4 regions of the Aequoribacter sp. genome follow, and region 4 is predicted to be linked to each of the others. Evidence: predicted binding sites of a transcription regulator. Region 4 holds the regulator's gene; each other region holds the start of a gene.
The links. Region 4 encodes LexA, which represses DNA repair genes until DNA is damaged. Its sites were predicted from a motif close to ACTGTNTNTANANACAGT; they were not measured.
Positions count from the first base shown of each region.

Region 1: the regulator LexA is predicted to act here: its motif matches at 5,820-5,837, upstream of ACTF5Z_RS02425 (error-prone DNA polymerase).
Region 2: the regulator LexA is predicted to act here: its motif matches at 3,447-3,464, upstream of recA (recombinase RecA).
Region 3: the regulator LexA is predicted to act here: its motif matches at 6,081-6,098, upstream of imuA (translesion DNA synthesis-associated protein ImuA).

Region 1 is NZ_CBFHWH010000007.1:37,749-45,303, reverse strand. It holds gene ACTF5Z_RS02450 (SDR family NAD(P)-dependent oxidoreductase) at 1-252, opposite strand, end outside; gene ACTF5Z_RS02445 (cupin domain-containing protein) at 318-731, opposite strand; gene ACTF5Z_RS02440 (VTT domain-containing protein) at 842-1,507, opposite strand; gene ACTF5Z_RS02435 (hypothetical protein) at 1,642-2,091, shown strand; gene ACTF5Z_RS02430 (AAA family ATPase) at 2,088-2,714, shown strand; gene ACTF5Z_RS02425 (error-prone DNA polymerase) at 2,705-5,794, opposite strand; gene ACTF5Z_RS02420 (glutathione S-transferase family protein) at 6,004-6,891, shown strand; gene ACTF5Z_RS02415 (DUF429 domain-containing protein) at 6,904-7,555, shown strand, end outside.
Region 2 is NZ_CBFHWH010000012.1:34,901-42,860, reverse strand. It holds partial or broken gene ACTF5Z_RS03790 (hypothetical protein) at 1-313, shown strand, start outside; gene ACTF5Z_RS03785 (flavin-containing monooxygenase) at 376-1,836, shown strand; gene ACTF5Z_RS03780 (regulatory protein RecX) at 1,849-2,298, opposite strand; gene recA (recombinase RecA) at 2,356-3,393, opposite strand; gene msbA (lipid A export permease/ATP-binding protein MsbA) at 3,615-5,414, shown strand; gene ACTF5Z_RS03765 (ELM1/GtrOC1 family putative glycosyltransferase) at 5,380-6,315, shown strand; gene ACTF5Z_RS03760 (sulfotransferase family protein) at 6,387-7,175, shown strand; gene ACTF5Z_RS03755 (sulfotransferase family 2 domain-containing protein) at 7,184-7,903, shown strand; gene ACTF5Z_RS03750 (ELM1/GtrOC1 family putative glycosyltransferase) at 7,890-7,960, opposite strand, start outside.
Region 3 is NZ_CBFHWH010000007.1:29,047-37,006, forward strand. It holds gene lnt (apolipoprotein N-acyltransferase) at 1-1,377, shown strand, start outside; gene leuS (leucine--tRNA ligase) at 1,491-3,923, shown strand; gene ACTF5Z_RS02385 (LPS-assembly lipoprotein LptE) at 3,926-4,450, shown strand; gene holA (DNA polymerase III subunit delta) at 4,450-5,466, shown strand; gene ACTF5Z_RS02395 (DUF1993 domain-containing protein) at 5,479-6,009, shown strand; gene imuA (translesion DNA synthesis-associated protein ImuA) at 6,151-6,864, shown strand; gene ACTF5Z_RS02405 (DUF2788 domain-containing protein) at 6,875-7,087, shown strand; gene ACTF5Z_RS02410 (Y-family DNA polymerase) at 7,100-7,960, shown strand, end outside.
Region 4 is NZ_CBFHWH010000036.1:3,232-11,191, reverse strand. It holds gene ACTF5Z_RS07140 (glyceraldehyde-3-phosphate dehydrogenase) at 1-197, opposite strand, end outside; gene mfd (transcription-repair coupling factor) at 393-3,845, shown strand; gene ACTF5Z_RS07130 (CsiV family protein) at 3,809-5,095, shown strand; gene ACTF5Z_RS07125 (mechanosensitive ion channel family protein) at 5,049-6,155, opposite strand; gene lexA (transcriptional repressor LexA) at 6,260-6,859, shown strand; gene ACTF5Z_RS07115 (hypothetical protein) at 6,856-7,107, opposite strand; gene ACTF5Z_RS07110 (DUF6586 family protein) at 7,178-7,642, opposite strand; partial or broken gene ACTF5Z_RS07105 (topoisomerase DNA-binding C4 zinc finger domain-containing protein) at 7,647-7,960, opposite strand, start outside.

The sequences.
Region 1 (7,555 bases), on a different contig from region 4:
GCCGAACTCCGCGTAGCTCTGTTCGATGACTTTGTCTAAGGCTTCGGGCTCGCCAGTATGCGCCTGTATCGCCAGCGCTCGTCGACCTTTTGCTCTGATTTGCTCGGCCACTGCTTCACAATTTTCTAGTTTGCGGCTCGCGATAATGATATCGGCACCGGCATCAGCAAGCCCCAGACTCATGGCTTTGCCTAAGCCTCTGCCTCCGCCTGTAATTAGCGCCACTTTGCCGCTTAAATCGATGGTGTGCATGTCACCTCCTCATCACTTTGATCGGAGTGTATCAGCCCTTAATTATTTTTAATATATGCTATATATTATTTTTTGCAGTCCATATATACGGCCAGAAGAGAGGCGGGTTCGTCGCTGTCATTGTAGCCGTGGTGCACGACATGCATGGCTTCCATGAAGGTGTCGCCGGCTGTGTAGGTGTTAATACCATAGCCCTCGTAGTCTACTTTTATGGTGCCCGATAATATTTGCGCGTAAAGCGGTGTGACGTGGGTGTGTTTTGCGCCCGTTTGGCCAGGTGCCATGGTAATAATGTCGGAATGAATGCGTGGGCTGCAGTTTTCTGAGGGGTAGTCGATTGCGTTGCCCAAGATGTCGGTACCGGTATCCAATAAATTTTGTGCGGGATAACCGCCGAGGACTTGGGTGGCTTTTTGCAGTGGCGCCGAAAGTGTCAGCGAGCTAATGCATAACAATAAAAAGGTGGTCAGTAAACGCATTTTGGTCTCCTAAAAATGTTCTCTTCAGTTTAGACCCTATTACTGCCAAAACAAATCCCTGATGAGTGGGGCGCCAATTTGGAACCGTTAGCGCTTTAGTTTATGGCGGTTTACGTGAGATCTGAATGTACTGTTTGATGTTTGCGCTTTAAGACAAAGGCTGCGCCCCAAAGGCCTACGTAAAGTAAGAGTAAGGCGGCGAGGGCGGGATACGGAGCCTCTAGGTTGCTACGAGAGCCTGCGTAGGTTGTAAGTAGCGCATAGGGAATGTGACCCAAGCAGAAAAATAGCGTGAACTTGAGTCTAGGCATTTTGGCTGCACCGGCCAGACAGTAAGTGATTTCTGGCAGCATGGGTGCAGAGCGACTGAGTAGCAACATGAGCGAGCCGTAGCTTAAAAAATCATCTTGCACTTTGGCTTGCTCGCCCGCGGATAACCCAAGACGTGAAAATAGCTGCAAACCCATGCCTCGACTTGCTTCGTAGGCGCAGAATGCGGCGGTGATTAACCCCAAAAATACTGCACCGAAACCAACTTGAAATCCTAAAAAATAACCTGCAAACAGGGCGACCCAGACCGTGGGAATAGAAAACAGCAAGTCGGCCAAAAGCAAAGCAATGACCAAGGCGATTAAAGACTCTACTGGCTGATGTTGTAGCAGTTCAAACCAGCGCTTGATATCGCTTAAATCAAACCAGCCCATTAGGCGCGTCAGTAGCAGTAAGCCGATAAATAGCGCGACTAAGCGAAGGCTGACTTTAATGATGGGGTGCATAAGTTGCCAAGTTGATTGAAAAACGCTTTATGGTACCAAACTGCTTAAGGCTTACCGAATTTACTATTTTCCATCAAATTTGCTCAAAGTGGCACTTTTAAATTAAAGTGGCACTATACTGCAAGGAGGTCGTAATGAGTTCAGAAACGCTAGGAGTCAAAGAGTCGGGTTTGTACACAGCCCGTTCGCATGAGTTAGAGAGCCAGCTTGAAAGCTTGGCCTTACTACCTGAGATGCCGGATCTTAAACGTATGGGTGGCAAAGCCTTTGGCCGCAGTATTGAGTCTTCGCTTAAAGCACTAAGCCAAACGCAAGAACCCATTGGCTTAAGTTTGCGCAGGCAAGATTTAGCGGTTGTCTTAAGCGTTTCTCAGTACGAGGAAATACTGAAAATGAAAGCTCTTTATCAACAGTTGGTGGTGCGCCTAAAACAGCACGAAATTGGTAGTGTCAGTAGTGAATACGACCGCTTATATGAACGAATCACTAGCCAGTCGTCGCGTGAAGCCGCGGATCAATTGTTTGGAGCGACTGGCGATGAGCTAGGGCATTCGTACAATCCAGGGGGCGATACACCTTTGTGATTACGGTCATTGCCGGTGTTAATGGTGCGGGTAAAAGTTCGCTCGTTGGCGCATATTTGCGCGCAAAGCGTGGCGACTACTTTAATCCGGATGAAGTGGCACGAAATCTACTCAGACGCCATCCGGAATTCTCTCAAGAAACAGCGAATGCAGAAGCGTGGCGTATAGGCTACAAGCAGCTTGAGTTAGCGGTACAACACAATCACGATTACGCCATTGAAACGACCCTGGGTGGTAATTCGATCTGCAAGTTATTGCACCGTGCGATCGATAAAGGGTGCGACGTGCGCATCTTTTACTGCGGTCTAGAATCACTTGAACTGCATGTCGAAAGAGTGGCGCAAAGGGTGCGTCGGGGTGGACATTTCATACCAGAAGCTAAGATTAAAGAGCGTTGGGTAAGCTCTATTCATAATATGCTCAGTTTAATTCCGCGGCTCAGTGAGCTCGCGGTGTTCGACAACTCGTTTCAATGTGACACGATGACACGCCCGATGCCTAAATGCCTATTTGTGGTGAAAGCACATCAATTTACCGTATTACCCGTTAGTGATATGCCAGAATGGGCGAAGCCTTTAGCGGCTCGGGCGATGCAATGCGTTATTGATGCGGGTTATCGATAAGCTCTGGCTTTAATCGATAACGATGCCAGAACATGGGTGTAGTCTTCTAAATCGCCGGCAATAATATGACTGACATTGTCTTTACGCTCGAGCGTACCCTTAACGACCAGTAACCGTGCATTCATTAATGCCTGGCGGCAACGTTCCTGTAGCTTGGGCCAGACCACGACATTGTGGTTGCCCGTTTCGTCTTCTAAGGTCAAAAAAATAACACCCGAAGCCGTTCCCGGTCGCTGTTTGCAGGTGACCAAACCCGCGATACGAACAAAACGTTGAGACGAGGCCGAAAGCAGTTCGCGGTGGGTCGAACACCGTTTAAAGGGCCATTCTGTGCGTAATAACGATAAAGGATGGTCGCGCAGTGTGAGCCCGGTGCTTTGGTAATCGGCCAGTACGTTTTCAGCCACACTCGGGGGTTCGATGGTAGGACTTTGGTAATTTTCGGTGTTATCCAAACTGGCCAGCAAGGGCCGATGTTCGGGCAACCCTAAGACCTGCCACTGGGTCTGATGGCGGTGACCACTGATAGTCGATAAAGCATCGGCGGCGCTGAGTGCTTGCAGTTCATTGGCGGGTATAGCGGCGCGCTGGCGTAATTCATTCAATGCTTTGAAGGGCCCGTACTGTCGCCTAGCTTCGACAATACGCGTAGCAGTCGCTTTGCTTAAGCCCTTGACTAAGCGCAGGCCTAAACGAATTGTGCTGGGTTGCTGCCGATAATCTGTGGCAACCAGTTGGTGGTCCCAAAGGCTTTGATTAATGTCGAGAGGCTCGATATGAATACCGTGGCGCTGGGCATCTTGTATCAGTTGTGAAGGGCTATAAAAACCCATGGGCTGGCTGTTGAGTATGCCCACATAAAAAGCGCCGGGGTGATGCCGTTTAAGCCAAGCTGACGCGTAGGCCAGCAGTGCAAAGCTAGCCGAGTGCGACTCTGGAAAACCGTAGCCGCCAAACCCCTTAATCTGGTCGAATAAGCGATTGGCAAAAGCTTCGTCGTAGCCATTGGCCAGCATGCCCTGAATTAATTTGTGCTCGAAGGTGAGTAATTTGCTGTTCTTGCCCCAATTGGTGATAGCGCGGCGGAGTTGATCGGCTTCACCGCCGCTAAAGCCCGCTGCGACCATGGCTAGCCGAATGACCTGTTCTTGAAAGATGGGGACTCCTAGGGTCCGTTGCAACACCCCTTTAATGGCGTCGTTTGGAAAGGTCACGGGCTCTAAACCTTCCCGCCGACGTAGGTAGGGGTGCACCATTTCGCCTTGGATCGGACCGGGGCGGACAATGGCAATTTCGATCACTAGATCGTAAAAGCAGGCAGGCTTTAAACGCGGCAACATCGCCATTTGGGCGCGCGATTCGATTTGGAATACCCCTAAGCTATCGCCCGTTTGCAGCATGCGATAGGTGCTGGCATCTTCTTTAGGGATTTCACGTAAATGCGCGATGGTTGGTTGATAATTCGCGATTAGATCTAAGGATTTGCGGATGGCGGATAACATTCCCAGTGCTAGGACATCGACTTTAAGCAGGCCTAAGGCCTCGATATCGTCCTTGTCCCACTGAATCACCGTGCGGTCAGGCATGCTGGCATTCTCGACCGGCACGAGCTGCGATATGGGTCCTGCGCTAATCACAAAACCGCCCACGTGCTGCGACAAATGCCTCGGAAACCCGAGAATCTGGTTAACCAAGTGCTGAAAATGGACCGCCTGCTGTTCGCTATGCTTAATGCCTTGCTCGTTAAAACGCTGTTGCAGCTCGGCTCGTCGGTCCCACCAGGCGATCGATTGGCTGAGCTGCTCAATGAAACTGGCATCGAACCCCATGGCGCGACCTATATCGCGAATAGCACTTCGGGTTCGGTAGGTAATGACAGTGGCTGCAAGAGCCGCTCGACGACGTGAGTATTTTGAATAGATGTACTGAATGACCTCTTCGCGCCGCTCGTGCTCAAAATCGACGTCAATGTCAGGGGGTTCGTCACGCTCTTGCGAAATGAAGCGTTCAAATAGCAAATCGATATGTTCGGGCGACACTTCGGTAATACCTAGGCAGTAGCACACCACTGAATTGGCGGCAGAACCTCGGCCTTGGCACAAAATGCGGCGCGATTTTGCGAAATTGACGATATCGTAGACGGTTAAAAAATAGTGTTCGTAGCGCAGCTGAGCAATCAGTTCGAGCTCTTTCTCGATACGTTCTTGAATGGCATCGGGGGTGCCATTGGACCATCGTTGACGACAGCCTTGTTCCACTTCTTGGCGTAAATACTCACTGGCGGTTTGATCGGTAGGCACAATTTCTTGCGGATACTCATAGCGCAGTTCCCGTAACGAAAACTGGCATTGATCAGCAATCGTTTGGCTTTGCTGTATGAGTTCCTCTGGGTATAAGGCTTTAATGAGTTCTAAAGGGCGTAAATGCTGCTGACTGTTGCCTAAACGCAAGGTTCCCAAGCGATCAATCTGAGTGCGGTGATGCAAGGCCGTTAGCGCGTCGTGCAAGGCTTTGCGTTTGGGGGAATGCATGCGTACATCGCCACAGGCTACCATGGGGATATTCAGTTCTTGGCTTAAGGCTTCAAAGGCTTGAAACTGTTGCCGGGTCTCGCCCGCTAACAAATGTTTAAACCCCAACCACAGGCGCGTTTTAAAGCGCTTACTTAGGGTATGACCAAAGGCGACTTGCGAGCGATTTAGCTGCTCGGGTAACCAAATCAGCAAGCAGTGCTTTAAATGAAAAATAAGATCGGTTAAATGCACCTCGTATTGACCTTTATCGGCTCTTCGACGTGCCCGACTAATCAAGCCTGAGAGTTCGCTATAAGCGTTTCGATTGGGCGCTAGGGCGACTAGGCGAACCCCTTCTGCAGTGAGAAATTCACTGCCAATAATGAGTTTAATGTCAGAGATCTCGGCTTGTACGTGAGCCTTTACTACGCCCGCGAGCGAACATTCATCGGTAATAGCGATAGCGCCATAACCTAATTCGGCGGCGCGAGCGACTAGCTCGTCAGGGTGAGACGCACCGCGCAAAAAACTGTAGTTACTGGTGCAAACCAGTTCGCAGTAAGGCATAGACATTGATTAACAGGGCTTGGTTGCTGTATATTTATACAGTATTATTTGCTTGTCAATCGTGGTCTGATCGCTACGCGAGTAGCGTATAGTGATTAAGTTATTTATTGCCGCTGAGTGGCAAGACAGTTCCAAGGCTTGCCCCGCTGGCTCGATCCTTGTATTCGCGTGAGCGTTAATCCAAAACAACAACAAAACTTGGGTGTTTTATGACGAAACCAATTTTGCATCACTACCCCTTATCGCCTTACGCAGAGAAGATCCGTCGAATGCTTGCGTATTGCGAGTGTCCTTACGATTCGGTAGAAACCTCACCTATGTTGCCTCGCAAAGATCTTGACCAGCTAACCGGTGGTTATCGTCGTATTCCTGTGGCGCAGTGGGGGGCTGATATTTACTGCGATACGCGCGCTATTGCTGAGCGAATTGCCGCAGACTGTAAAAAGCCCGAGCTGGCACCTTCAAAGCAAAGCACAGAGCAGGCGGAGTTTATCGCGCGAGTAGATGGCGATCTGTTTTTCGCTTTGGTAGGTCTAGCTTTTGGCGGTGCATTAAAGCAAAAAATGAAGCAAGAATTCGGTTTGATTCGTTTGCTGCGTTTTGCCTGGGATCGCATGAAGCTAATGAAAGGTGCTAAACCCACGCCCAAAGGTGAGCAAGCAAAAGCCATGGTTCAAGCTCATCTTAACGATATGGAGGCGCGTTTAACCCAATCTTTTGTGTTTGGCGATGCGCCAACACTGGCTGATTTTACCGCTTATCATGGTCTTTGGTTTTTGTATGCGGTGGGCGAGTACCCAGGTATCGAGGGCTACCCGAATATTCAAGCGTGGATGGCGAAGATGGCAGCGCTTGGGTCAACTCAGGTCAGAGATATTACCGCGGCCGATAGCCTGTATATTGCGCGAGAGGCGGCGCCCCTAGACCACGGTTCGGGTAAGCAGATGGTCAGTATTGTACCAGACGACTACGGTTTGCTGCCTGTGTCTGGTCAGTTGGTGCGTGAAGACGAGTTGGAGTATGTGATCGCACGTCAAAGCAAAAAAGCCGGCTTGGTTCACGTACACTTCCCTCGTCAAGGTTTTCGGCGCCAATAGGCCGGTTAAGACATGCGCATTGCGGGTTTTGACATGGCGTGGCGTCCCGAGAATAACAACTCGGCGCTGGCTGTTGGCGAATTGGTCGGCACCGAGCTCAATGTGCTGTTCTGCCGTGTTGCGACTCAGTCGGTTGAGGCATGGGTTGCGGATATTGTTTCGTCCGCGATCGAAGGCATTGCAATCGACGCGCCTTTAATCATCAACAATCAAGAAGGGCAACGAGGGTGTGAAGCGCAACTGAACCAGGTCTTTCGGGGCGCAAACGCGGGTTGTCACCCGTCTAACTTAACCTTGTACCCAAATGCAGCCAGTGTTCGTGCGGCCGAAATGCTTCGCCTGCACGGATTTGAGCATTTGGGCAAAAAACACTTTATGCTCGAGTGTTATCCACACCCCTCTATGGTCGAACTTTTTGGCTGGCGTGAGCGTTTGCTGTACAAGCGCGGCTCGGTAGCCGAACGCAAGCAAGGGCAAGTCCAGTTAGCTCAGGCCATTCTGTCATTGCAAACAGCCGATGTGTCTTTGGTAATAGAAGACCCACTCTTAGAATGTTTACAAACCGACTATATAAGCAACTTGCGTGGTGCCGCGGTAAAAACTAACGAAGATCTATTAGACTCCCTAGTGTGTTTGTACATTGCCGCCTTGTACCAAACGGGCC
Region 2 (7,960 bases), on a different contig from region 4:
AAACGGCCGGCTGTACGCAAAGTTTCTAGCACATTTTCTACGCACCCCAGAACGCGTTGAAAAGGTGCTTAACCCTGACATTCCAATGAGCACACCGCCATCGTCTCTTGCTGAGGTACTGATCAGTATCAGCCCTGCCCTCACACCAGAAGAGCGCGACCAGCTGCTTTTCGTGTCAAACGCCATGATGATTTACTCGGTAGATAATTTAGTTCGTGCCGAGGAGCAGAATATTTTGGCGCTGGATAGCCCAATGGGACGCCATATTTTGCGGACTTTACACACATCACTTGTCTCCTTGTGGACGCTATAAAACAGTTGCTTATTAGCCACTAGCGTTTAGACTTCGGACAAACCCCAATTACGCGAGGCCTCATGTCCGTCACGACTCATACCCCGGTACAGCTTGATGTCTTAATTGTCGGCGCCGGCCTTTCTGGAATCAGCGCTGCAGTTCATTTACAACGAGAGCACCCGAACTACACATTTCACATCACAGAAAGCCGAGCGAGCATAGGTGGAACATGGGATTTGTTTAAGTACCCGGGCATTCGCTCCGATTCCGATATGCATACCCTAGGCTTTGACTTTAAGCCCTGGATCGCCAAAAAATCGATTGCAGATGGCCCATCAATCAAGGCCTATATTGAAGAGACCGTGCAAGAGTACGGCCTTGGCTCCAAGATTACTTTGAATCAAAAAGTCATTTCTGCGGCTTGGGACAGCGCAAGCGCGCTGTGGAGCGTGCAACTGCAGGCTGGTGATCATACACAAAAAATCCAGTGCCGCTTCTTGCAACTCTGCTGCGGGTACTACAACTACGACAGCGCCTACAAACCAGAATATCCCGGGGAAGCTCGCTTTGACGGGCCCGTCATTCACCCTCAGTTTTGGGACCCTAACTTCGATTATAGCGACAAGCGTATTGTCGTAATTGGCAGTGGCGCGACAGCGGTTACATTGGTACCGTCGCTTGCAGCCAAGGCGGCAAAAGTCACAATGCTTCAGCGCTCACCGACCTACATGGTATCGCGCCCATCACAAGACGGTATTGCAAATGCGCTACGTTCGTTCCTGCCTAACAGCTGGGCCTACAACCTAACGCGCATTAAAAACATTGGCTTACAACAGTTCATCTATCAACGCTGTCGCAAGTTTCCCGAGCAAGCTAAGCACCGTATCATCGACATGCTGCGTCCATTGCTCCCGGCCGGCTACGACGTCGACAAACACTTTACTCCCTCGTACACACCATGGGAACAGCGTTTATGCTTAGTCCCAGATGCCGATATGTTTGATGCGATCAAGGCAGGTAAAGCCGATATCGTTACCGATACTATCGCTCACTTTGATGAGTCAGGCATTGCCCTAAGTTCGGGTGCGCATTTAGAGGCAGACGTCATCGTGTCGGCTACCGGCTTAGAGTTGCTGTTCCTGGGTGGCATTGAAATCAGTGTCGATGGCATCGCGCTAGACGCCCCGAACCGCTTTGTCTACAAGGGCTGCATGTTATCCGGCGTACCCAATATGACGTACGCCATGGGGTACACCAATGCCAGCTGGACGCTCAAATGTGATCTCACGCATCGCTACTTTAATCGTTTAGTGACCTACATGGACGCACAAGGGTTTAAATATTTCATACCCCAAGAGCCCGCAAATAAAGACAATACCGAAGGCTTCCTCGACCTGAATTCAGGCTACATCAAGCGCCACGAACACGAACTACCCAAACAGGCTTCTGAGTCGCCTTGGAAACTGCACCAAAACTACTTCAAAGATTGGTGGATGTTTAAGCGCGATCCACGCAAAGAGCGGGGTTTGAATTTCCAGTAAGCTTAATGCCACTTAGTCATCGTAGCCGTCATCGGCTGCAACGACGGCCGATATGACGCTGGTCGGGTAGCCTCTGTAGCTCAAAAACCGCATGCGTTTTTGTAGCTCTTTACGTCTGCCCGCGTAATCAAGTGAGGCATCAATCGGCTTTGCGAACTTCTTGTTGAGCGTTTCTTGAGCACAGTCAAACCAATCGGGTGCCAAGGCCTCCAGTGCATCACTGAGCCCTTCTTTCGTAATGCCTTTTTCACGAGCCAACTGCTGCAAAGTGTTGGGACCATATCCCTTGTTGATACGATGCCGACACAAACCCTCGATAAATCGCTCGTCAGATTGCAGACCTTCGTCTGCCAAATCCACTAGCGCTTCTTCAATGTCGACTTCGGCTTGCGCACCTAGGCGTCTCAGAGCCTTGGTGCGCAACTCGTGCTGGCTGTGCTCGCGCCGTGCTAAATAGTCCATTAAGACAGCGCGAGCCGACAGCTTAGTTATAGACCCTTCTTGCATGGTTAAACGATATTACTCACCAGCTTCCTGAGCCTCTTCCACAGGTACTTCGACAGGCTTTGAAGCCGTTAGCGTTTGGGCACGAATAGCCGATTCGATTTCGTCAGCAATGTCTTTATTCTCGCTTAAAAACTTCGCCGCGTTGGCTTTGCCTTGCCCAATTTTGTCACCTTTATAGGCGTACCAAGCGCCCGATTTATCGATCAGACCGAGCTTGACACCCCAGTCGATCAACTCACCGTTGTGGTAAATACCCGATCCGTACATGATCTGAAACTCGGCCTGTTTAAAGGGTGGAGACACCTTGTTCTTGACCACCTTAACTCGGGTTTCGTTACCCACAATTTCGTCGCCCTCTTTCACCGCGCCAATACGGCGGATGTCGAGACGAACCGATGAGTAGAACTTAAGTGCGTTACCCCCAGTGGTGGTTTCTGGGCTACCGAACATCACGCCAATCTTCATGCGGATTTGGTTAATAAAAATCACCAAACAATTGGTTTGTTTAATCGAACCCGTTAACTTACGCATTGCCTGGCTTAATAGACGCGCCTGCAAACCAACGTGGGAATCACCCATGTCACCCTCAATTTCGGCTTTGGGGGTTAGCGCAGCCACTGAGTCCACAACTAACACATCGACAGCACCAGAGCGCACCAGCATTTCGGTGACTTCTAGCGCTTGCTCCCCAGTGTCGGGCTGAGACAAGATCAAGTCATCCACGTTAACGCCCAGACGCTCGGCATAAATGGGATCTAAGGCGTGTTCAGCATCAATAAACGCCGCGGTACCACCCAACTTTTGAGCCTCTGCGATCACTTGTAGCGTAAGTGTCGTTTTACCGGAGGACTCAGGTCCATAAATTTCGCAAATACGCCCCTTAGGCAAGCCACCAATACCCAAGGCAATATCCAATCCAAGCGAACCGGTAGAAATTGATGGGATTGCGACACGCTCGCTGTCACCCATGCGCATTACGGTGCCTTTACCAAACTGACGCTCGATTTGTGCTAATGCCGCCTCTAATGCTTTTTGCTTATTTGGATCCATAGCCATACATCCTTGAATAATGAATTAAACGAACCTTACCACGCCTAGATAGTACTGTACATATCCTCAGTGTTCTAAATTTCTTTTTCAACATCAGCGGCGACCAGTAATCATCGCATCAACGCATGACTCGTCCACAGTGCCCACGAAACCGATGGGGTGCCAAAGCGGCTCGCATGGCATACAATACGACCACGATAATTTCTCCAAAGGTTAGGTCAATGCGCGACCCCGCGGCCAACAACACTGGCTGGCAAACCTACAAGCGCCTGTTGAGCTATGTAAAGCACTTTTGGCCCGCCCTTATTCTGGCGATTAGCGGCTTTATTCTTTACGCGCTCACGCAGTCTGCATTTGCGAGCTTAATGCAATACGTACCCAGCGCCTTTGAGCCCGAGGCTTCAACCAATGAGTTAAGCGGCTGGGAACAACAGCTGGGATTGGCCACCCGAGAAGGTATACGCTTGTTTCTACCCATTGCGATCATCTCGGTCGTTTCAGTAAGGGGTATTGGAAGTTATTTGGGTGGCTATTACATTAGCTTTGTCGCACGCAACGTCGTAAATCGTATTCGCCGCGATGTATTCGAGCACTTAACGGCTTTGCCCTCGGGGTTTTTTGGTCGCAACAACTCGGGGCAGCTCATATCGACGCTTACATTTAATGTCGAGCAAGTCGCAGCGGCATCCTCCAACGCAATCAAAACATTGATACGCGAAGGGCTGACCGTAATGGCCTTGCTGGCTTACTTGCTGTACTTGGATTGGAAGCTGTCGCTCTTGTTTTTTCTTGCGGCACCGCTCATCGGACTGATTATTCGGATTGCGAGCAGCCGGTTCAAACGGTACAGCAAGCGTATACAGCAATCGATGGGCGGCGTAACTCATGTCGCCTCAGAAGCAATACGCGGGCAAGCTATTGTCCGGGCTTTCGGAGGTGAAGCCTACGAAAACAAGCGCTTTGAAGAACGCTGCCGTGCCAGCCTTAAGAACGAATTAAAACTCGCCCGCGTGAACGAGATAAGCACACCGATTATTCAGATCCTAACCTTCAGCGCTATCGCCTTGCTGTTTTGGTTTGGCTTAGATCCGACGCTGTTTGGAGACCTCACTGCTGGAGAATTTTTAGCCTACATCACCGCCGCCAGTTTAGTCGCCAAACCCTTGCGGCAACTGACCAACGTTAATGCGTCGATTCAGAGGGGCATTGCCGCGGCAGAAAGCATTTTCGAGATTCTAGACCAATCCTTGGAGCACGATGAGTCGGGGCGTCCCTTGACGAGTTTTACCGGTGGCTTACGCCTGAACAAATTATCGTATCAGTACCCGACCTCCGACCGCCAAGCGCTGAATGGTGTCAGCTTCGATGCTGCACCGGGGCAATTGATCGCTCTCGTGGGTCGAAGCGGCGCGGGCAAAACCACACTCATCGATATTATCGCAGGCTTTATACAAGCCCCCGGCAACTCGGTTTGGTTTGACGATAACGACGCCTCCGAGCTCACCCAGCAGTCTATTCGCCGCCACGTTGCAATTGTGACCCAAGACACAGTGCTATTTGAAGACACGATACGCGCCAACATCGCCTATGGCGAGCTCGCAAACGCATGCGAACAAGACATCATCTCCGCCGCTAAAAGTGCGCATGCTTGGGAATTTATTCAATCCCTGCCGGAAGGCTTAGATACTCAAGTCGGCGAAGGTGGCGCCTCACTGTCTGGAGGGCAAAAACAGCGAATTGCTCTCGCGCGAGCCTTTCTCAAAAATGCGCCGCTACTCATTCTCGATGAAGCCACATCGGCCCTCGACAATGAATCGGAACGTGCGATCAACGCCGCTATGCCTACCATCACTAAAAATCGTACAACCCTCGTGATCGCGCATCGTTTGGTGACCGTCGAACGAGCCGACCTGATCATCGTTATGGACCAAGGGGCAGTGGTCGAGCAAGGAACTCATCTGGAGCTCCTAGCCAAAAACGGCTTGTATGCTCATCTACACCGCTCTCAGTTTGATGACTAACTTTACGAAACATTGGCTGTATTTACATGATGGCAAACCCGGGCACTTGAATCAGCTGCGCGGACTGAGTGAGGCTATTGCCGCTAAGAGGCCGACTCACACGAGCTCCTGGCTAGATGTGACAACCCTTTCACTCCCAGAAAAGCTAGTCGCACGAGGCGACACCTTCAGATCACTCAAAACCGCAGATGTCATTGTTGCCGCAGGCCACAGCACCCATTGGCTTGCGCTGTTTCTCGGCAAGCAATTGCGAGCTCATACAGCGGTGGTCATGCGGCCATCGTGGCCTCTTACCGGGTTTGACTCAATTATTATGCCAAAGCATGATGCGCTTAAAACTGCAGTTGCCGCCAGGGTCCACCTCACTGAAGGTGCCATAAACCCCCTAGGCCAACAAAATCACGAACCCAGCAATAAAGGATTAGTGCTTTTGGGTGGTCAGTCCAAGCACTTTGAGTGGCCCAGCGCGCAGGTCACCCGCCAAGTTTGCGCCATTGTGGACTCACAACCCGAGCTGAAGTGGATCGTTGCCGATTCACGTCGCAGCCCTGAGCGACAACTTTCAGACATATACACCGCGCGTCCAAGCGTCACAATTCAACGCCATGACACCTGCCCCAAGGGCTGGCTAGTAGAACACATGCGCGAAGCAAACAGCGTGTGGGTTACTCCCGACAGTGTATCAATGGTTTACGAAGCTCTCAGCTGTGGCGCCGATGTCGGCTTAATCGAATTGCCACCAAAAGCTAAAAATAGAATCAACCGTAGCATGCAGGCGATGATCGCCGAGGGCAAAGTAAGCTCAGTAACTCAGGCTTGTACCCTGAGGCTTGCGACCGATCCGCTACCCCGATTAAACGAGGCAGAAACTGCAGCGACGTGGCTTCTGTCACGTGTGTAGAAACGATCCTAAACTCGAATATCTTGGCAAGGCCATGCTATTCTTGCGCAACCTTAACTGCAGAAACAGCCGTGTATAAACAAATTCACATTGTCGGATGCTCGCCGCGCAGTGGCACAACCTTACTGTACGAGATGATGAGTGCCTGTTGTCATTTTGACAAACTGTACGGCCACGAGACACGCTTCAATCGAACCCAAGCCAGCGACGGCCAAACTCTGCTGACGAAACGCCCAAAGGACACTCAATTTATGCCACGAGTGTTGGCCAGTGTTCCCGATTTCTGGGTGATTTATTGCCTGCGCGACCCGCGCGATGTCGTGGTGAGCAAACACCGCATTGCAGGAGACAAATACTACTCAAACTTGCGTCTGTGGCGAGAGCAGCATGGCTTTGCGCAACGAATGCAAGCACACGAGCGCTGCATTACCGTGCGCTACGAAGATCTCGTCAGAGATCCAGACGCCGTTCAAAGTATGTTGCAGAAACAAATTCCATGGTTGACCTGTACGCATCCGTTTTCGAAGTATCACCAGCATGCCAAGCTGTCGGCGCAATCTGAGCGCGCTATGCATGGATTGCGTTCGATAAATACTGATAGCATCGGACGATGGCGGGACAATCTGCCCCGCATTGTGAGCCAAATACAGCGCCACGGTGATATCAGCGCGCTGCTCATAGAATGTGGCTACGAAGCCGATACGACCTGGATAGACGAATTAGAGGGCATCCAACCTGACCACAGTCCCAGCCGTTATCCTGATCGCAAGGGTCTGTGGAACAAGATCCGTCAAGGCGGCAACATCGCTCTAAAAGTAGCGGCCTACCGCTTTAATCGATGGCGCCGAGGCCAACTCTAGGACGCACCATGATCATTAGCCATAAATACCGTTTTATTTTTATCAAAACCCATAAAACTGCTGGGAGCTCGGTCGAAACCATGCTGTCCCAACTGTGCGCCCCTAATGACATTGTGTCGACTATGGACCCGCCAGCGCAGGATCATGAGCCTCGCAATTGGATTGGCAGTTCCCCCCTCGACAAGCTTTACGCCAAATACGAGCGCATGCGCAAACTCATTCACAAGGACAGCGTGTTTTTAAACAAACACTACTACCAACACATGGGCGGCGCTCGCATTAAACAACTGTGCGGCGACGAAATTTGGAACTCGTATTACAAATTTTGTTTCGACCGCAATCCTTGGGACAAGGTCGTGTCATTCTACTGGTGGAAAATGCGTGGCAAAGCGGAGAAGACGCCTTTCAGCGAGTGGTTACGTATCAAAAAATTGCCGCTCGACCACCAGCTCTATTGCTTTGGCGATGAGGTCGCAGTGGACTTTGTGGGTTGTTATGAGACGCTCAGTCAAGATCTACAAAAGGTACTCGAGCACATTGGAATCGAAAACCCGCCCGAACTACCGCAAGTAAAAACGGGCATTCGCAAAGACAAAGCGCATTTCTCTAGCGCCTACGATGAAGCCGACCGAGAATTTGTCGCCCAGTTGTTCGCCAGAGAAATCGAGCTATTGGGCTACGATTTTGAAGGTAAAAGCCAACCAACAGCCTGGATCAAAGAACCTTAAGGTCCACCAGCACGGCACGGATCTGCCCGTGCCAAAAACGATCGAGCTCAGAGTCGG
Region 3 (7,960 bases), on a different contig from region 4:
ATCTTGTGGCACAAAGCAAAATCCACAGAAATTTTGCGCCTAGCGTGGTGTTACGGCTTGGGGTTTTTCGGAGCTGGCATTTCCTGGGTGTACGTCAGCATTCATGAGCACGGCAATGCCAGTGTCGGCCTAGCGGGGTTTTTAACCCTATTATTCTGCGCACTGCTCGCCATTTTGTTTGTCATTATGGGGTGGGTTTACCGACGTTTTCTTCATCCACGCCCCTTAGACATTAGCCACGCGCTGGCATTTACAGGCCTATGGGTGTTAAACGAGTGGATACGCACTTGGTTTTTAACAGGCTTTCCCTGGGTATTCGTAGGCTATGGCTATATCGATACGCCTCTGGCTGGGTGGGCACCCGTGGGTGGGGTCTTCGCGCTCTCGTTCATCGCTTGTCTACTGGGCTGTTTGTGGATGCTCGCCCTAACACAAAAGCGCCTCAGTTATGGTATTGCCGCTGTGGGGGCCAGTTTGCTGGCCTTTGGCGGCGGTCAAATCCTAGATAATCGTGAGTGGACTCAAAGCAAACAAAGCACCACCTACGTCGCTATTGTGCAGCCCAACACGCCCCAATCTATGAAATGGGATCGTCGCTATTACGCCTCGATTCTCGATAATCTGGGGCATCTCAGTGAACGCGCTAAGCCCGGCGATATCATCATATGGCCCGAGGCCGCGGTTCCCCGCTACTATCACAATGCCTTAGAGGACTTAAAACCTACACTCGCGCGCATGAACAAGCAATCGCAAGCCCTGATCAGCGGTATACCTTTTGCCAATCGCGCGACACAAAGCTATCACAACAGTATTGCCGTGTTTGCGGGTGGCGAAGGCTTGTATCACAAGCAACGCTTAGTGCCTTTTGGTGAATATGTCCCACTACAGAGTATCCTGCGCGGACTCATCGACTTTTTTGATTTACCCATGTCGAACTTCTCGTCGGGCGATGCTCGGCAAGCACCCCTGTGGGTGCAAAATCAAATTATTGCACCATCAATTTGCTACGAGGTGGTCTACCCCGATCTCGTAGCGCGCGGCGCGCGACGAGCTGACTGGCTATTAACCATCAGTAACGATACGTGGTTTGGCGACTCGATAGGTCCGTTGCAACACATGCAAATGGCGCAAATGCGCGCGCTGGAAACGCAGCGCTACTTGGTGCGCGGTACCAGTAATGGCATTTCAGCCATTGTGAACCCAAAGGGGCAGATCGTAAATCAGACACCACAGTTCGAACCGGCCGTGTTACGCGGCTCGGTCGAGTCCCGACAGGGTTCTACGCCTTTCATGCAAACCGGTAGTACGCCCATTATTGTTTTGGCGCTGATCGCTCTTTTATACGGGCGCCACCGACAAGCGGCAGCAAAAACCTAGGCAAAACCATAGACTTAGCAGTACTCCAAAGGCCTGATAACTGCTAAGATTGCGGTTTTATTCGGATCGCTGAAGCAAGAGCTAAAGCACACCACAGCTAAAAGAGAGACAACGTGCAATACCAAGCCGCGAGCATTGAACAAGAGGCACAGGCCTTTTGGGAATCCCAAGCCAGTTTTATCGCAAAGCCTGACCCCAAACGGGAAAAATTCTACTGCTTGGCTATGTTCCCTTACCCCAGTGGCAAACTTCACATGGGCCATGTCCGCAACTATACCATTGCCGATGTGATCGCACGCTTTCAACGTATGCTAGGTAAGAATGTGCTACAACCCATGGGCTGGGATGCTTTTGGTCTGCCCGCAGAAAATGCCGCCATTAAAAACAATGTACCACCCGCCGCTTGGACTGCAGACAACATCAATTACATGCGTGATCAGCTTAAACGCTTGGGCTTTGCCTACGACTGGACACGCGAAGTCACGACCTGCGAGCCAGACTACTATCGCTGGGAGCAATGGTTTTTTACCCGGTTGTTCGACAAAGGTTTGGCCTACAAAAAACAAGCCGAAGTAAACTGGTGCGAAACTGACAACACGGTCTTGGCAAACGAGCAGGTAGTCGACGGTTGCTGTTGGCGTTGCGACAACCCCGTAGAGCGACGCAATATTGACCAATGGTTTATCAAAATTACCGACTACGCCGAGCAGCTCTTAAACGACATTGACCAATTGGACGGTTGGCCCGAGCAGGTCAAAACCATGCAGCGCAACTGGATTGGTCGCTCCGAAGGCGTTGAACTGCAATTCGAAGTAGACGGTCAAGGACCTTTGTCGGTCTACACTACGCGTCCCGATACCTTAATGGGCGTGACCTATGTCGCCGTTGCGGGGCAACACCCGCTAGCGCAAAAGGCCGCTGAATCGAACCCAGAACTGAAGGCCTTTTTAAGCTCGATCGCCAACACCAAAATGGCAGAAGCCGATTTAGCGACAGCCGAAAAATTGGGCATGGCGACAGGTTTTACCGCCATTCACCCCCTTACCGGCCGTGAAGTTCCCGTATGGGCGGCAAACTTTGTATTGATGAGCTACGGCTCGGGTGCGGTCATGGCGGTACCGGGTCACGACCAGCGCGACTGGGAGTTTGCGACAAAATACGGACTGCCGATTGAGCAGGTCATCGAACCCGACAACGGCGATGAATGCGATGTATCAACAGCCGCTTACACCGCCAAGGGGATGCTGGTTAATTCCGGCGACTACAATGGTTTAAGCTCGGCTGAAGCATTCGAGACTATTGCGGCTGCACTTGAAGCGGCAGGTAAAGGGCACAAAACCGTGCAATACCGCCTGCGCGATTGGGGCATATCGCGTCAGCGCTATTGGGGCGCTCCCATCCCCATCATTAATTGCGATAAGTGCGGTGCTGTGAGCGTGCCCGAGCAAGACTTGCCGGTCGTCTTACCTACCAATGTCGAATTTGACGGTGTGGGCTCTCCGATCAAGAAAATGCCTGAATTTTACGAGACCACTTGCCCTTGCTGTGGGGGTCCTGCCGAGCGCGAGACGGATACCTTTGATACCTTTATGGAATCTTCTTGGTATTACGCTCGCTACGCTAGCGCAACTAACGACAAGGCAATGCTAGATGACGACGCCAATTACTGGTTGCCAGTAGATCAATACGTGGGTGGCATCGAGCACGCGATTTTGCACCTGTTGTACGCCCGCTTTTTCCACAAGCTGTTACGCGACGAAGGCTTGGTCAATTCTGACGAGCCGTTCAAACGCCTCTTGACGCAGGGCATGGTGCTAAAAGACGGCGCCAAGATGAGCAAATCTAAAGGCAACACGGTTGATCCACAAGCGCTAATAGACAGCTATGGAGCCGACACCGTGCGCCTGTTTAGCATGTTTGCCGCACCACCAGAGCAATCGCTTGAATGGTCAGATGCCGGGGTCGATGGCGCTCACCGATTCTTAAAGCGCTTGTGGCGCATGGCCTTTGAGCACATCGACGGCACGGCAGATACCCCCGAAAAACCACTGGCAGCCAAAGACGTGCGTCGCAAGCTACACGAGACCATTGCTAAAGTGACCGACGACTACGGCCGTCGCCAAACCTTCAATACCGCGATCGCGGCAGTCATGGAGCTGTGCAACGAACTGGTGCGCTTGGACCAAAGCGATAGCACCTCACGCAACGTTATGCGTGAAGGGCTGTCGGTTGCAGTGCGCCTGCTCGCGCCCATTGTGCCACACGTTTGCCACAGTCTGTGGCAAGCGCTAGGTTACAAATCGGACATCGCCAACGAAGCGTGGCCCGAGGTCGACCAAGCGGCGTTGGTGCGCGATGAAATTGAGCTCGTCGTGCAGGTTAACGGCAAGGTCCGCGCCAAAATGGCTGTGGGCATTGACGCCAGCAAAGAAAGCATTGAACAATTGGCCTTGGCTCAAGACAACGTGCAGCGATTTATAGCGGATGCCACGGTGCGTAAAATCATTGTCGTGCCGGGCCGGCTGGTGAACATAGTGGCAAATTAAACATGAGGCGAATTACTCTAGCACTAATCCTTACCTTGTTAAGCGCCTGCGGCTTTCAGTTGCGTGGCAGTGATACCCTAGCTGTCGAAGCCCATACAAGCCTACCTATTCGAGTGGTGGGGCTCAGTGCCTACAGCGACTTCGCCAGTGCCCTGCAGGTTGCACTTAAGCGCGAAGGGCTGGTCCAAGCCGAACAGGCTGACCTTACGCTCATCATTAAACCTGTTGAATTTAGCCAAAATACGCTAACCGTCGGCGAATCACTGCGCATCGCCGACTACGATGTCAGTGGACGCGTGCGTTATCAGCTGATCTTCAAGAACGACCCCGAGTCGGCAGTCGATGAACTTGCTGCAAGCGACGAATTTGACCGGATTATCGAAGCATCACAGCGCCTAGATTACGACCCTGAAGCACCGCTGGCCAGCCGCGCCGAGCGCGATGAAACCGAACAAGCGCTGTATCAAGAACTGGCTTCGCGCCTAGCGCGCCGAGTAGCACTCAGAGTTCAAGCCCTGAAGTCCTGATGCAAATCTACCCTAATAAACTGGCGCAACACTTAAGCTCATCGCTGTTGCCCGTTTATTTGGTCAGCGGCGAAGAACCTCTGCAAATTCAAGAATGCTGTGATGCCATTCGCCAAGCCGCGCGCAAACAGGGCTGTGAAGAACGCATCGTTCATCACGCTGATAGCGGCTCGTTCAACTGGGATGACTTTAGTGCCGACTCGAATGCCTTATCGCTATTTGCAAGCCAGCGCTTAATTGAAGTGCGTCTTGGCAAACAAAAAGCCGGAAAAGACGGCAGCGCAGCACTAGTAGAATATTGCGAAAGATGCGAACCCGGCACCGACATCCTCTTGATTACCACCGACAAGCTCGACAAAGCAACGCTCAACAGTAAGTGGGTGAAGCAAATCGATAGCGTGGGTGGCCTATTGCGCATTTGGCCGGTAGAGCCAGCCCAACTGCCCAACTGGATTGACCAGCGTTTGCGCCAAGCGGGGCTTAGCATTGAGTCCGATGCCTTAAAATTACTCAGTGAACGAGTGGAAGGCAATTTACTGGCAGCGGCACAAGACATCGAAAAACTGAAACTCTACGCCGGCAACAACAGTGCCATCGATGTAACAACCGTACAAGAAGCCGTCGCCGACAGCGCCCGTTTTAATGTCTACGATCTAGCGGACAGTTTATTAAGTGGCGATGCCGAGCATTGTATTCGCATGCTGCGCGGCGTGCGGGATGAAGGCACTGACGCGGCGGCGGTGCACTGGGTTTTCCGCAAAGAGATTTTGCTGTTAGTCGATTTAAAAACCGCCACGAACGAGGGAACCAACCCCGCTCAAGCCATGCAGCGCTTTGGGGTCTGGAAGAACCGTCAGCACCTTGTCGGCAGCGCGGTGAAGAGGCTGTCGGCCAAACGTTTAGAACGAGCCACCTCGCAGCTAGCCGATGCTGACCAAGCCTTTAAAGGCGCCAAGCACGATGATCCATGGCGTATCTTCGAGCAAATAGCCGTTAACCTAAAAACCCACCCCTAAGAGACATTGATCATGACCCTTTCGTTTTACGATGCCACCATCAAACCCATGAAAAAAGCCATTAAAAACCTACGCAAGGTGCTGCACATTGGCGCCAAACACGCGCAAGAAAATGGCATTGAAGAAGAGACACTGCTACAGAAAAAACTGTTTGAAGACATGTTTGACCTGCGCACCCAGATATTTGCAGTGCAGCTATTAAGCGCACACCAGGGTGCCTTATGTATTGCCGGTGTAACACCCTCGCCGACGGATGTGCAGTTCAATACCTTTGCCGGCGCCGATGCGCTGCTCGAGACCCTATTGAGCGATTTGGATAAAATTGATCCTGAGGCATACCAAAGCAAAATGCTCGAACCCGTGACCTGCAACCTACCCATTGGCACTGCGCACTTTGAGACAGCATTAGAGCACATGCAGCAGTGGGTCATTCCTCACACCTACTTTCATGTGACCACGGCATACAATATTTTGCGCCACAACGGCGTGCCTTTGGGTAAATCCGATTACTTAGGCGCCGTGAATATGCGTTTGGAGAAATAGCACATGTCGCCAAAGGCGACATGTAAAAATTACACCCAATAATTTTCTTGCGTTCGGCCAAAAACTAAACTACTGTAAATGCATACAGTAGTTTAGTTGGGCGGCTGCTTAGTGCCCGCCCCTAGTAAGAGGCACATACCCATGAACGCATTACTCGAACAAGCCATTCAACGCGACGACACTTGGATCGGCGGCTTTAACGTCGGCGAACTTAATGTCAGCACTTACCGTCGCTGCCAAAGCACTGGCTATGCCCCGCTCGACGCCGTACTTACCGGCGGCGGCTGGCCCTTAGGCAATACCATCGAACTACTAAGCGATGGTCATGGCCTTGGCGCCATGGGTGTGTTCTTACCCATTATGCACAGACTTTCAAGCCGTGGGCAATGGCAGGCCTTTATCAACCCGCCTTGCGCACCGTACGCACCCTTGCTGGAAGCGCGCGATATTCCTACCGAGCAGGTCTTATTAGTACATACCGACTCGAAAGAAGATATCCTGTGGAGCATCGAGCAAGCGATTACTCACAATACCTGCGCTACGGTATTTGCTTGGCTGGGACATCACCGTTACAGCTACGCTGAACTCCGCAAGCTGCAGCTGGCAGCGACCGAGCACGACAATCTGATTGTGTTGTTCCGCCCCCTCAGTGCCGCCGATGAACACGCACCAGCCTGTTTACGTCTAAAAGTCAGCGCCTATCGAGAATTCGAAATCATTAAACAGCGCGGCGGCAAACAGCAAATTCAGGTAAACTTACCCGCAAGTGACGATTTACCCAATCAGCCACAGCTGTGGGAACTACCTGTCAGCACGACTCAGCAGGCGACAATTCAGACTGTGGCTTATCCCTAACGAGTAATACATGAATGATCAGTGGCTAACAGAGTACGGTGTAACCCTCGGCGTTGGCGCACTGATTTTATTCATGATTTTTATCGTTTGGGACCTCGCCAAACGCAGCGATGCAGGGAAATTCGGCACGATGATTTTATACATAGCACTTGCTATGGGCATTTTTGGCTTCCTAATAAAAATCGTCATTGGATACCTGCTCGAAAACGCCGCCACCGGTTAATACATTTACAACATGTGGTTGTGCGTACGTTTTCCTCAATGGGAACTCGATAGCATCGGTGCTCCTACCACCGCCGCTGCCATTGTAGATAAGCAAATCATTATTTGTGTAAACCAGGAGGCTCGCACGTTAGGCATTCGCACCGGCCAAAATCTTGGCCACGCCCTGCAACTGGCAAATAATAATCAAGTCAGCTGGCTCGACCGAGATCCCGCTCAAGAACACAAGGCACTTAACAATCTCATCGCCTGGGGCTACCGCTACACCTCGACCAGCTATTCTGATTTTGGGTCGAACCTTCTATTACGCATTGGCCCAAGCCTGAAACTCTTCAAAGGTGTAAACGCCCTCCTACACACCCTACAATGCGATTTAAAACACTACTCGTACCATTACCACTTAGGGATTGGGCACTCACCCATAGGCTCGTGGCTGGCAAGTTTCTTAGACTCAGATAACGCGCTGCTGGAAGCCTCAGACAAAGATAAACTTGGCCATTTATCACTACGCGCTTTAAGCAACTTATACCCTAAAGATGTTGATGCTTTAAGAAAAAGCGGTTTGGTCACACTGTCCGACGCATGGAATCAGCCCCGCGCCGAACTGCGCAAACGGTGCTCTAAACACTTTGTCGAACACCTCGAACATCTCTGCCTTGAACGCGAAGCCTATGTGCCGGATTACCAACCGCCTAAGTACTTCTTAGACCGCTTTCGTTTTGGGTATGACCTAAACGACACTCAAGAACTGTGGCCAGGCATCGAGTACTTATTGAACGGCTTAAGCGCCTTTCTGCGTCACACCCAACACCGTACGGCTTCACTGACTTGGCACCTAGGAGGTATTCACCGCTATCGCGAACAGTTCACCTTG
Region 4 (7,960 bases):
TGGCGCACATAACGATGGGTGCGCATAATGTCTAACACGGATTGATTCACGAGCGACTTACCGTACACATAAGTCTTTACATTTTTCTCGCGCGCCAATGCACCAACGAGTGGAATCATACCCTCGGCGAGCGCCTCGCGCTGTTTCCAATCACCAAAGTAATCGTCGGGGCGTTTGCGTTTTCTACTCTCTGCCATGTGTAGTCCTGTATTAGCTGTCAGTCTGTCTTGGATAAGATGTTCAATATTGTTTTGTTATTTGTGTATTATCCGCGTAAGCGCCGCAAAGGCGCAAGGGCTGAGACCCAAGACTGGGCATTAGACCAATTGATCGTTACACTACCCACCTCGAATCTGACCCCCAGATAAACCGCTTACAACACTCGGCACGCTATGTTTAAACACTTAATTTCGTCTTCGCCCTGGCCCGACAAAGCCAGTACTCGCACGGCTGTTGGGCCATTTTATGGCAGCGCCGAAGCGCGCTGCGTGGCAGAGCTTGCCTCCCACCATGAACGCATTGTGGTTTTTGTATCCGACACCAGTAATGCGATTGCACTGGAACGCGAACTCCCCTTCTTTTTAACCCAGGAAACCGAGTTGCTGAGTTTTCCCGACTGGGAAATACTGCCCTACGACCACTTCTCGCCGCACCAAGATATCGTATCGGAGCGCCTGCGCACCTTGTATCGCCTACCCAAAATGGCCCGCGGTATTCTGATCGTGCCGGTATCCACTGCTATGCACCGACTTCCGCCCATCGACTACATTGCCAGCAATGCGTTACAGCTTGGCCTTGGGGATGAGTTTGATGCCGTTGCCTTCAGGCAACAGCTGCTCAACGCGGGCTACGTAGCAGTCGACACAGTCTATGAACACGGCGAGTTCGCCTTGCGAGGTTCCATTTTAGACGTATTCCCAATGGGCAGTTCCGTGCCTTATCGCATCGACACCTTTGATGCCGACGTCGACACCATCCGAACCTTTGACCCAGAAACACAGCGCACCATCGAAGCCATAGAGCGTATCGACTTACTGCCCGCGCGCGAGTTCCCTCTGACCAAAGGTGCGCTAAACCAGTTTATGATGAACTGGTACGAAGCCTTCGACGTCGACCACGACGCGTGTCCTATTTATAAAGAGGTACTCGCTGGGCGGGTGCCGGGTGGCACCGAGTATTTTTTACCACTGTTTTTCAAACAAACTGCCAGCTTATTTGACTTCTTGCCCGAGGGCACAGCACTGGTTACCGTCGGGGACCATCACCAGTCGAGTCAACGATTCTGGCAAGATGTTGTGGAGCGCCACGAAGAGTACGGCATCGACCCGCGTCGACCGTTACTGCCGCCGCAAAGGATTATTCTACCGGCGGATGAATTCTACGGTCAGATTAAGCGCTTCGCGACCCTCGAACTTAGACGCAACCCCGACGCACCGGTGCACTTCAATACCGACTCCAAACCTTTGCCTAGCTTCATCTCCGAGGCCAGCACCTCACCCGTAGAACCTTTAAAGCGCTGGATTGAGACACATTGCGCCGGCACCTTACTGGTCGCAGAAACGGCAGGCAGACGAGAAGCGCTCATCGATGCACTGCAGCGAATTGGACTCCAAGCAGACTACTTTGAAGACTGGCAGAGTTTTGAGGCAAACCCGGTCACACTGGGTATTGCCACAGCCCCTATCGATCGAGGCATGTATTTTGGCCCCAATGCGCCCTGCTTAGTCGCCGAAGCCCAGCTGTATGGGCAAAAGGTGGCGCAACGCCGACGTCGCAGCGATACGCAGCACAGCACCGACGAGGCCTTTCGGCATATTAACGAACTCCATGAAGGCACACCCGTAGTGCACTTGGAACATGGCGTCGGGCGCTACGAAGGTCTGCAAACGCTATCGGTAGCCGGCGAGACCAACGAATTCATTACCTTGATTTATGCCGAGGGCGCTAAACTCTATGTTCCGGTTGCCTCGCTACACCTAATCTCGCGCTACGCAGGTGCCGACGGTGACTCAGCACCCCTTCATAGGCTAGGTTCCGATCAGTGGGAAAAAGCCCGTAAAAAAGCCAGTGAGCGCGCCTCTGACGTCGCAGCTCAATTGCTTGAAGTATACGCGAGACGCGAGGCCCGCAAAGGGTTCGCGCACGAACTTGACCCCTTAGACTACGAACGCTTCTGCTCTGGCTTCCCCTTTGAAGAAACACCAGACCAAGCCCTCGCCATTGAGGCGGTTCGAAATGACATGTGCGCCCAAAAAGTCATGGACCGGCTGGTCTGCGGCGACGTGGGCTTCGGCAAAACCGAGGTAGCAATGCGAGCCGCGTTTATCGCGAGCCACAACAACAAGCAAGTTGCCGTGCTGGTGCCGACGACCCTGCTTGCTCAACAGCACTACCATTCGTTTTGCGACCGTTTTGCCGGTTGGGATGTCAAAGTCGCGGTGGTTTCACGCTTCAATAGCGCCAGTCAAAACAAAGCCATTATGGCGGACCTAGCGTCCGGCAAAATCGACATTTTGGTAGGCACTCATAAATTGCTGTCGCCCGACGTGAAGTTCGCAGACCTCGGACTGCTGATTATTGACGAAGAGCACCGATTCGGCGTGAAGCAAAAAGAGACATTAAAAGCACTTCGAACAGAGGTCGACATTCTGACTCTGACCGCCACTCCTATCCCAAGAACGCTAAACATGGCTCTAGGTGGCATGCGTGACTTATCGGTAATCGCCACGCCCCCCGCCAAACGCTTATCGATTAAAACCTTCGTGCGCGAGCACAACACGAGCATGATCAAAGAGGCCATCCTGCGTGAAACCTTGCGTGGCGGGCAGGTATATTACCTGCATAACGAAGTCAAAACGATCGAAGAAACGGCCCGTAAACTGCAAGCCATGGTACCCGACCTGAAGGTTGCTGTTGCACATGGCCAGCAGCACGAAACGGAACTTGAGCGCGTCATGTCGGACTTTTATCACCAGCGCTTTCATATTCTGGTGTGCACGACCATTATCGAGACCGGCATCGACGTCCCCAACGCCAACACGATCATTATGGATCGCGCCGATCGATTGGGCTTGGCGCAGTTACACCAGCTGCGTGGCCGCGTCGGGCGATCGCATCACCAAGCCTATGCTTACCTATTGTGCCCGCCTCGCTCAGGCTTGACCAAAGACGCCGAAAAACGCCTTGAAGCCATCGAGGCTGCTGGCGATTTGGGCGCAGGCTATTTACTGGCAACGCAAGATCTCGAAATTCGTGGCGCCGGCGAATTGCTGGGCGACGATCAGTCCGGACAAATACACAGTGTGGGCTTCTCTCTGTATCTAAAAATGCTAGAGCGCGCCGTCGCTGCACTCAAACGCGGCGAACTCCCGAACGTTGACACCCCGCTTGAACAAGGGTCCGAAGTCAATCTCCAGAGTTCGGCGCTCATACCCGAAGACTATCTGCCCGATATCAACACACGCCTTGTTCTTTACCGGCGTGTAGGAGCTGCTCAAACACAGCAACAATTACGTGATTTGCAAGTTGAAATGATCGACCGCTTCGGATTACTCCCCGAGCCGGTCAAAACACTCTTTATCAGCGCCGAGGTTCGGATCGAAGCCGAGCAAGCGGGTATTAGCAGCGTTGATGTTGGGGAAACCAGCGGCAGCTTGCAGTTTATGGACAACACCAAAGTGGACCCACTAAATCTTGTGACGATGGTGCAAAAAGACCCTAAACGCTATCAGCTCGCGGGCGCCAATAAATTGAAGTTCCAGTGCGAATTAACATCGCCAAGAGACCGCGCAGACTTTATTATTACGCTATGCAAACAGCTGACCCAAACGCGAGCCGCAGCCTAGGCATAACGCTGCCTCACCAGCCCTCTAAAAGGGCTGCGATTTTACGTGCCTTGCTGCCCTTCTGGGCCGCGTTAGGCTTTGCCATAAGCGCCTTGGGGGTCAGCGCACAAGACGATGCTGAGCCCGAAAAAACCTGGTTCCAAATTGAGATTCTGGTTCTGACCTCGAACAACCCCAACGCCTTGAACGGCGAAGAGTGGCCGCTCAAACCCAACTTGGTGGCCGCCGAGCGCTGGCGCCTGCAACCCTCAGAAGACGTCAGCAAAGAATTACAGGCCATTTACCAAGTCGAAACGACCCAGACACCAGCAGGGACCTTTGAAATCGACTGGTCGTCGCCGACCAATTCGCCATGGCCTGGGATAGATGAATCACTGTTTCAGTACCGCCCAAGCGATTTATACGACCCAGCACTGCAGAGTGAAACTAATCGCTTAGATTACCGCTTGGGATACAGCTCGTTTTCGAGTGAACGAATGTTCGTTATACCCAGAGACAACCCAAATCGCCTTGACGCTATGGTCAGTAGCGAGGCGCCGGTCGATACAACGACACCCCTGGCAGTTACACATGTCTGGCTAGGCGAGGATACTCGAACGCTCAACCCAGAATTGGCGCGCGCTAAACAACGATTGGAAAACAGCGACGACTATGAGGTTCGTCACTATTTACGCTGGGCCGAGCAACTGCAAGACGAGACCAAAACGCTACCCGTTCGCATAGACTCCGCCTCGCAAGGTCAAGCTTGGCCCGAACTACAGGGCGATATCACCGTCTATGTATCGCGCTACCTGCACATCAAAACCAATCTGTGGCTGAATACGGACGGACACTACTTACCCGAATGGCAAATGCCCGAACCGCCTCAACCGGCAAATCCCATTCAACATCGCGGCTTACCGGTCGGCGGCCAACGAATCGCAGCCACGGATAGCGAGCTACAAGAAATTACCCCAATGGGTAGGCCTGACTGGCTGTTAGAAGCGGGCATAGGCCAGCAATTCCGCTATGTAGAGCGCAACCGTCCGGATTCCAACTTACCCAATAGCCTAGCCGACAACGAAACCCCCTACCCTTTTCGCCACGCGATTGCTTTACAGCAAACTCGCCGCATGCGAAGCGGGGAAATCCATTACATTGACCACCCGGCAATGGCTTTGATTATCAGCATCACTCGGATCGAGGACGAGAACCTCGCAGATTTCAAGCGCTGGGTTCTGGCCGAACAAGTGGCTCAAGACCCGCGATAGAGTCGACGTGTAGGGTTTGTGTCGGGAAGGCCACATCGGCGCCTGCCGCGTGAACGATATCCAGCACTTTTAACAACACATCTTCTTTGACACCGTGGTATTCCACCCAGTTCACGGTTTTCGTGAACGTATAGATAAAGAAATCCAAGGACGAAGCGCCAAAGTGATTGAAATTTACGATCAGGGTCTTGTTAGTGTCGATATCGGGATGACTTTGCAACATCGTACGCACCTGATTCACAATATCACGCACAACGCTGGAATCTTGGTAACGAACACCGATCGTCTCGTAAATGCGGCGATTGAACATCCTCGATGGGTTTTCAACCGCTATTTGACTGAAAACCGAGTTGGGAATGTACAAGGGTCGCTGATCGAAGGTTCGAATGCGCGTTAGACGCCAACCAATATCCTCTACCGTACCCTCAATCTCGCGATCTGGGGAGCGAATCCAATCACCCGGCGCGAACGGCCGATCAAGGTAAATACTCATACCCCCAAAGAAGTTCGCCAGCAGATCTTTTGCTGCAAAACCGACGGCGATACCGCCAATACCACCAAACGCAAGTAAACCAGACACACTAACGCCAAGCGCTTGCAGTGCGGTCAACGCGACTAAAATCCAAAGAGTTACACGAGTCAGCTTGGCAATCGCATGGATGGTTGCCACCGAGGTTGAATCTAAAGCCTCTGCTTTTACTCGGACATATTCTGCCTCTACACCCACAATTAAGCGGTGCAAAGCCCACGCAATAATCAAAATCAAGGCCAACTGCGGCGACCAGGCAAGCCACTCTTGCGCAAAAGGCAACCACTGTTTGGGCACCCATTGCCACGCAAAAAACACCACGAGTGCAAGGTAGGCAACACGCACTGGTGGACTGATCGCATTAACGATAACGTCATCCCAACCCAAGCGGGTCGCTTGCGAAGTCGCAGCTAGTCGCCCCAAGACCACGTTCAGAATCAGATACCCAAACAAGGCCAATGTTGCGAACAGCGCCGCCTCCGCCCACCCGTGCTGCGCGGTCCATGACTGCAATGTATCTAGATAGCTCAAAATCTGATCCTCACCCTAATTCAGCGCCTAGTGTATACAATGAGTTGCGTCGCGCCCACAGCTGTATATAATACCAGTTACTGGAAAAATACACAGGGGTCGTTATGATCAAGCTCACCCAGCGCCAGCAGCAAGTCCTCGATTTTATTAAAGGCCACATGCAAAGCACTGGCATGCCTCCCACGCGCGCCGACATTGCGCGCTCCTTGGGCTTTAAATCAGCCAACGCCGCCGAAGACCACCTCAAGGCCCTGGCGCGTAAAGGCGCAATCGAGATGATCCCAGGCGCATCGCGTGGCATTAAGCTTCCAGAGGCGACCTTTGGGCTACCGGTCATTGGGCGCGTTGCGGCAGGCAGCCCGATTCTGGCCGAAGAGCATATCGAGGAGCACATCAGCATTCCACCCGATTTTTTCTATCCGCCAGCAGACTATTTCCTGAAAGTTCGCGGCGATTCTATGATCAACGTAGGTATTCTCGACGGTGATTTTTTGGCGGTCAAACGCACCAGCGATGTGCGCAACGGGCAAATTGTTGTTGCCCGCATTGAAGACGAAGTAACAGTAAAACGCCTAGATAAACCGGCGGGCGGACACACCGTGAGGCTGATTGCCGAAAACCCAGCCTATGAGCCCATTGTTGTTGACCTGCGCGATCAAGCCTTTGCGATCGAAGGCTTGAGTGTTGGGGTGCTTCGACGCTAATGAATCACTCGGGGGGCAGAGGCTGCAGCTTCTTCTGCCTCGACTTGTTCCGATATAGCCGCGACAGCTTGAATACCCGCTTGGATCATCACCTTAGCGACCTCAAGCGTTTGGTCATTCATGTAGGCCGCGCTCTCGTCAGAGAAGGTAATAGTAACAAGGGGCTCTGACTTACCCGATTCATCGGCACGTTGTAATACAATGTCGCCGTTGGCAAGTTCAGCAATTTCCAGAAAAGACGATGGCAAAACAGATCCTCGATTTAGTTGCGCGGATAGTGTAACAGGGGGGAGCCCCGGGCGCCAAACTCAAACCCAGCTAGCATTCATCGAGGACATCACGAATGGCACTGGCAGAGCTTTGCAAAAAAGTATACACCCCATGCCAATCACGATGATCAGGGCCCTGTGACTGAGCGGCCAAGTTCAGGCTACTGCGCACACCGCCCGCGTTTTGAGCTCCTAAATTGGCATACAGGGGCTGCAAAATGCCCGATTCCTCGCGCGCCATTGCCTGGACGGTCTGAGGTAGAACCTTACCTTTCGCGGGCTCTGGAAGCTCAGCGATCGAAACGGGCGTGTCTTTCGGCGCATCGGCATGACCCGCACCTTCAAGCAGGAGATAACCGTAAGCGCGACCAAGATGGTATTTAAGTGCGGGCTGATACGCATCCTGCAAGACGCTTGCACCCAAATGCTGCGCCTCGCGGTCGCGCTGCCACGCCTCCAACAGCACCCTCGCGCAATACAGGCTGTGGTTTACTAAAGCTCTGCAGCTACTCATGAGTTTATTTTTTACCCGAACTCTCGACCCAGCGGCCCCCTTCGAAATGGGCACGCCAACCTGTCGCCTTGCCATTGACTTCCGTCATCAAGTACTGCTCTTTGGTTTTTCGGCTATACCGTATTTGCGCTGGGTTGCCCTCATCGTCATGCTGCGGCCCGTCCAGCAGATAATGATATTTAGCGGCTATTTCTTCGCGATGGGGCTTTAGCTCACTCACGAGTGGCGCCCGCGTCTCGCGGTTTTTAGGGAACTGAGAAGCGGCTAAAAACAGGCCGGCAGCACCGTCTCGAAGCACGTAGTGATCGTCCACTTTGG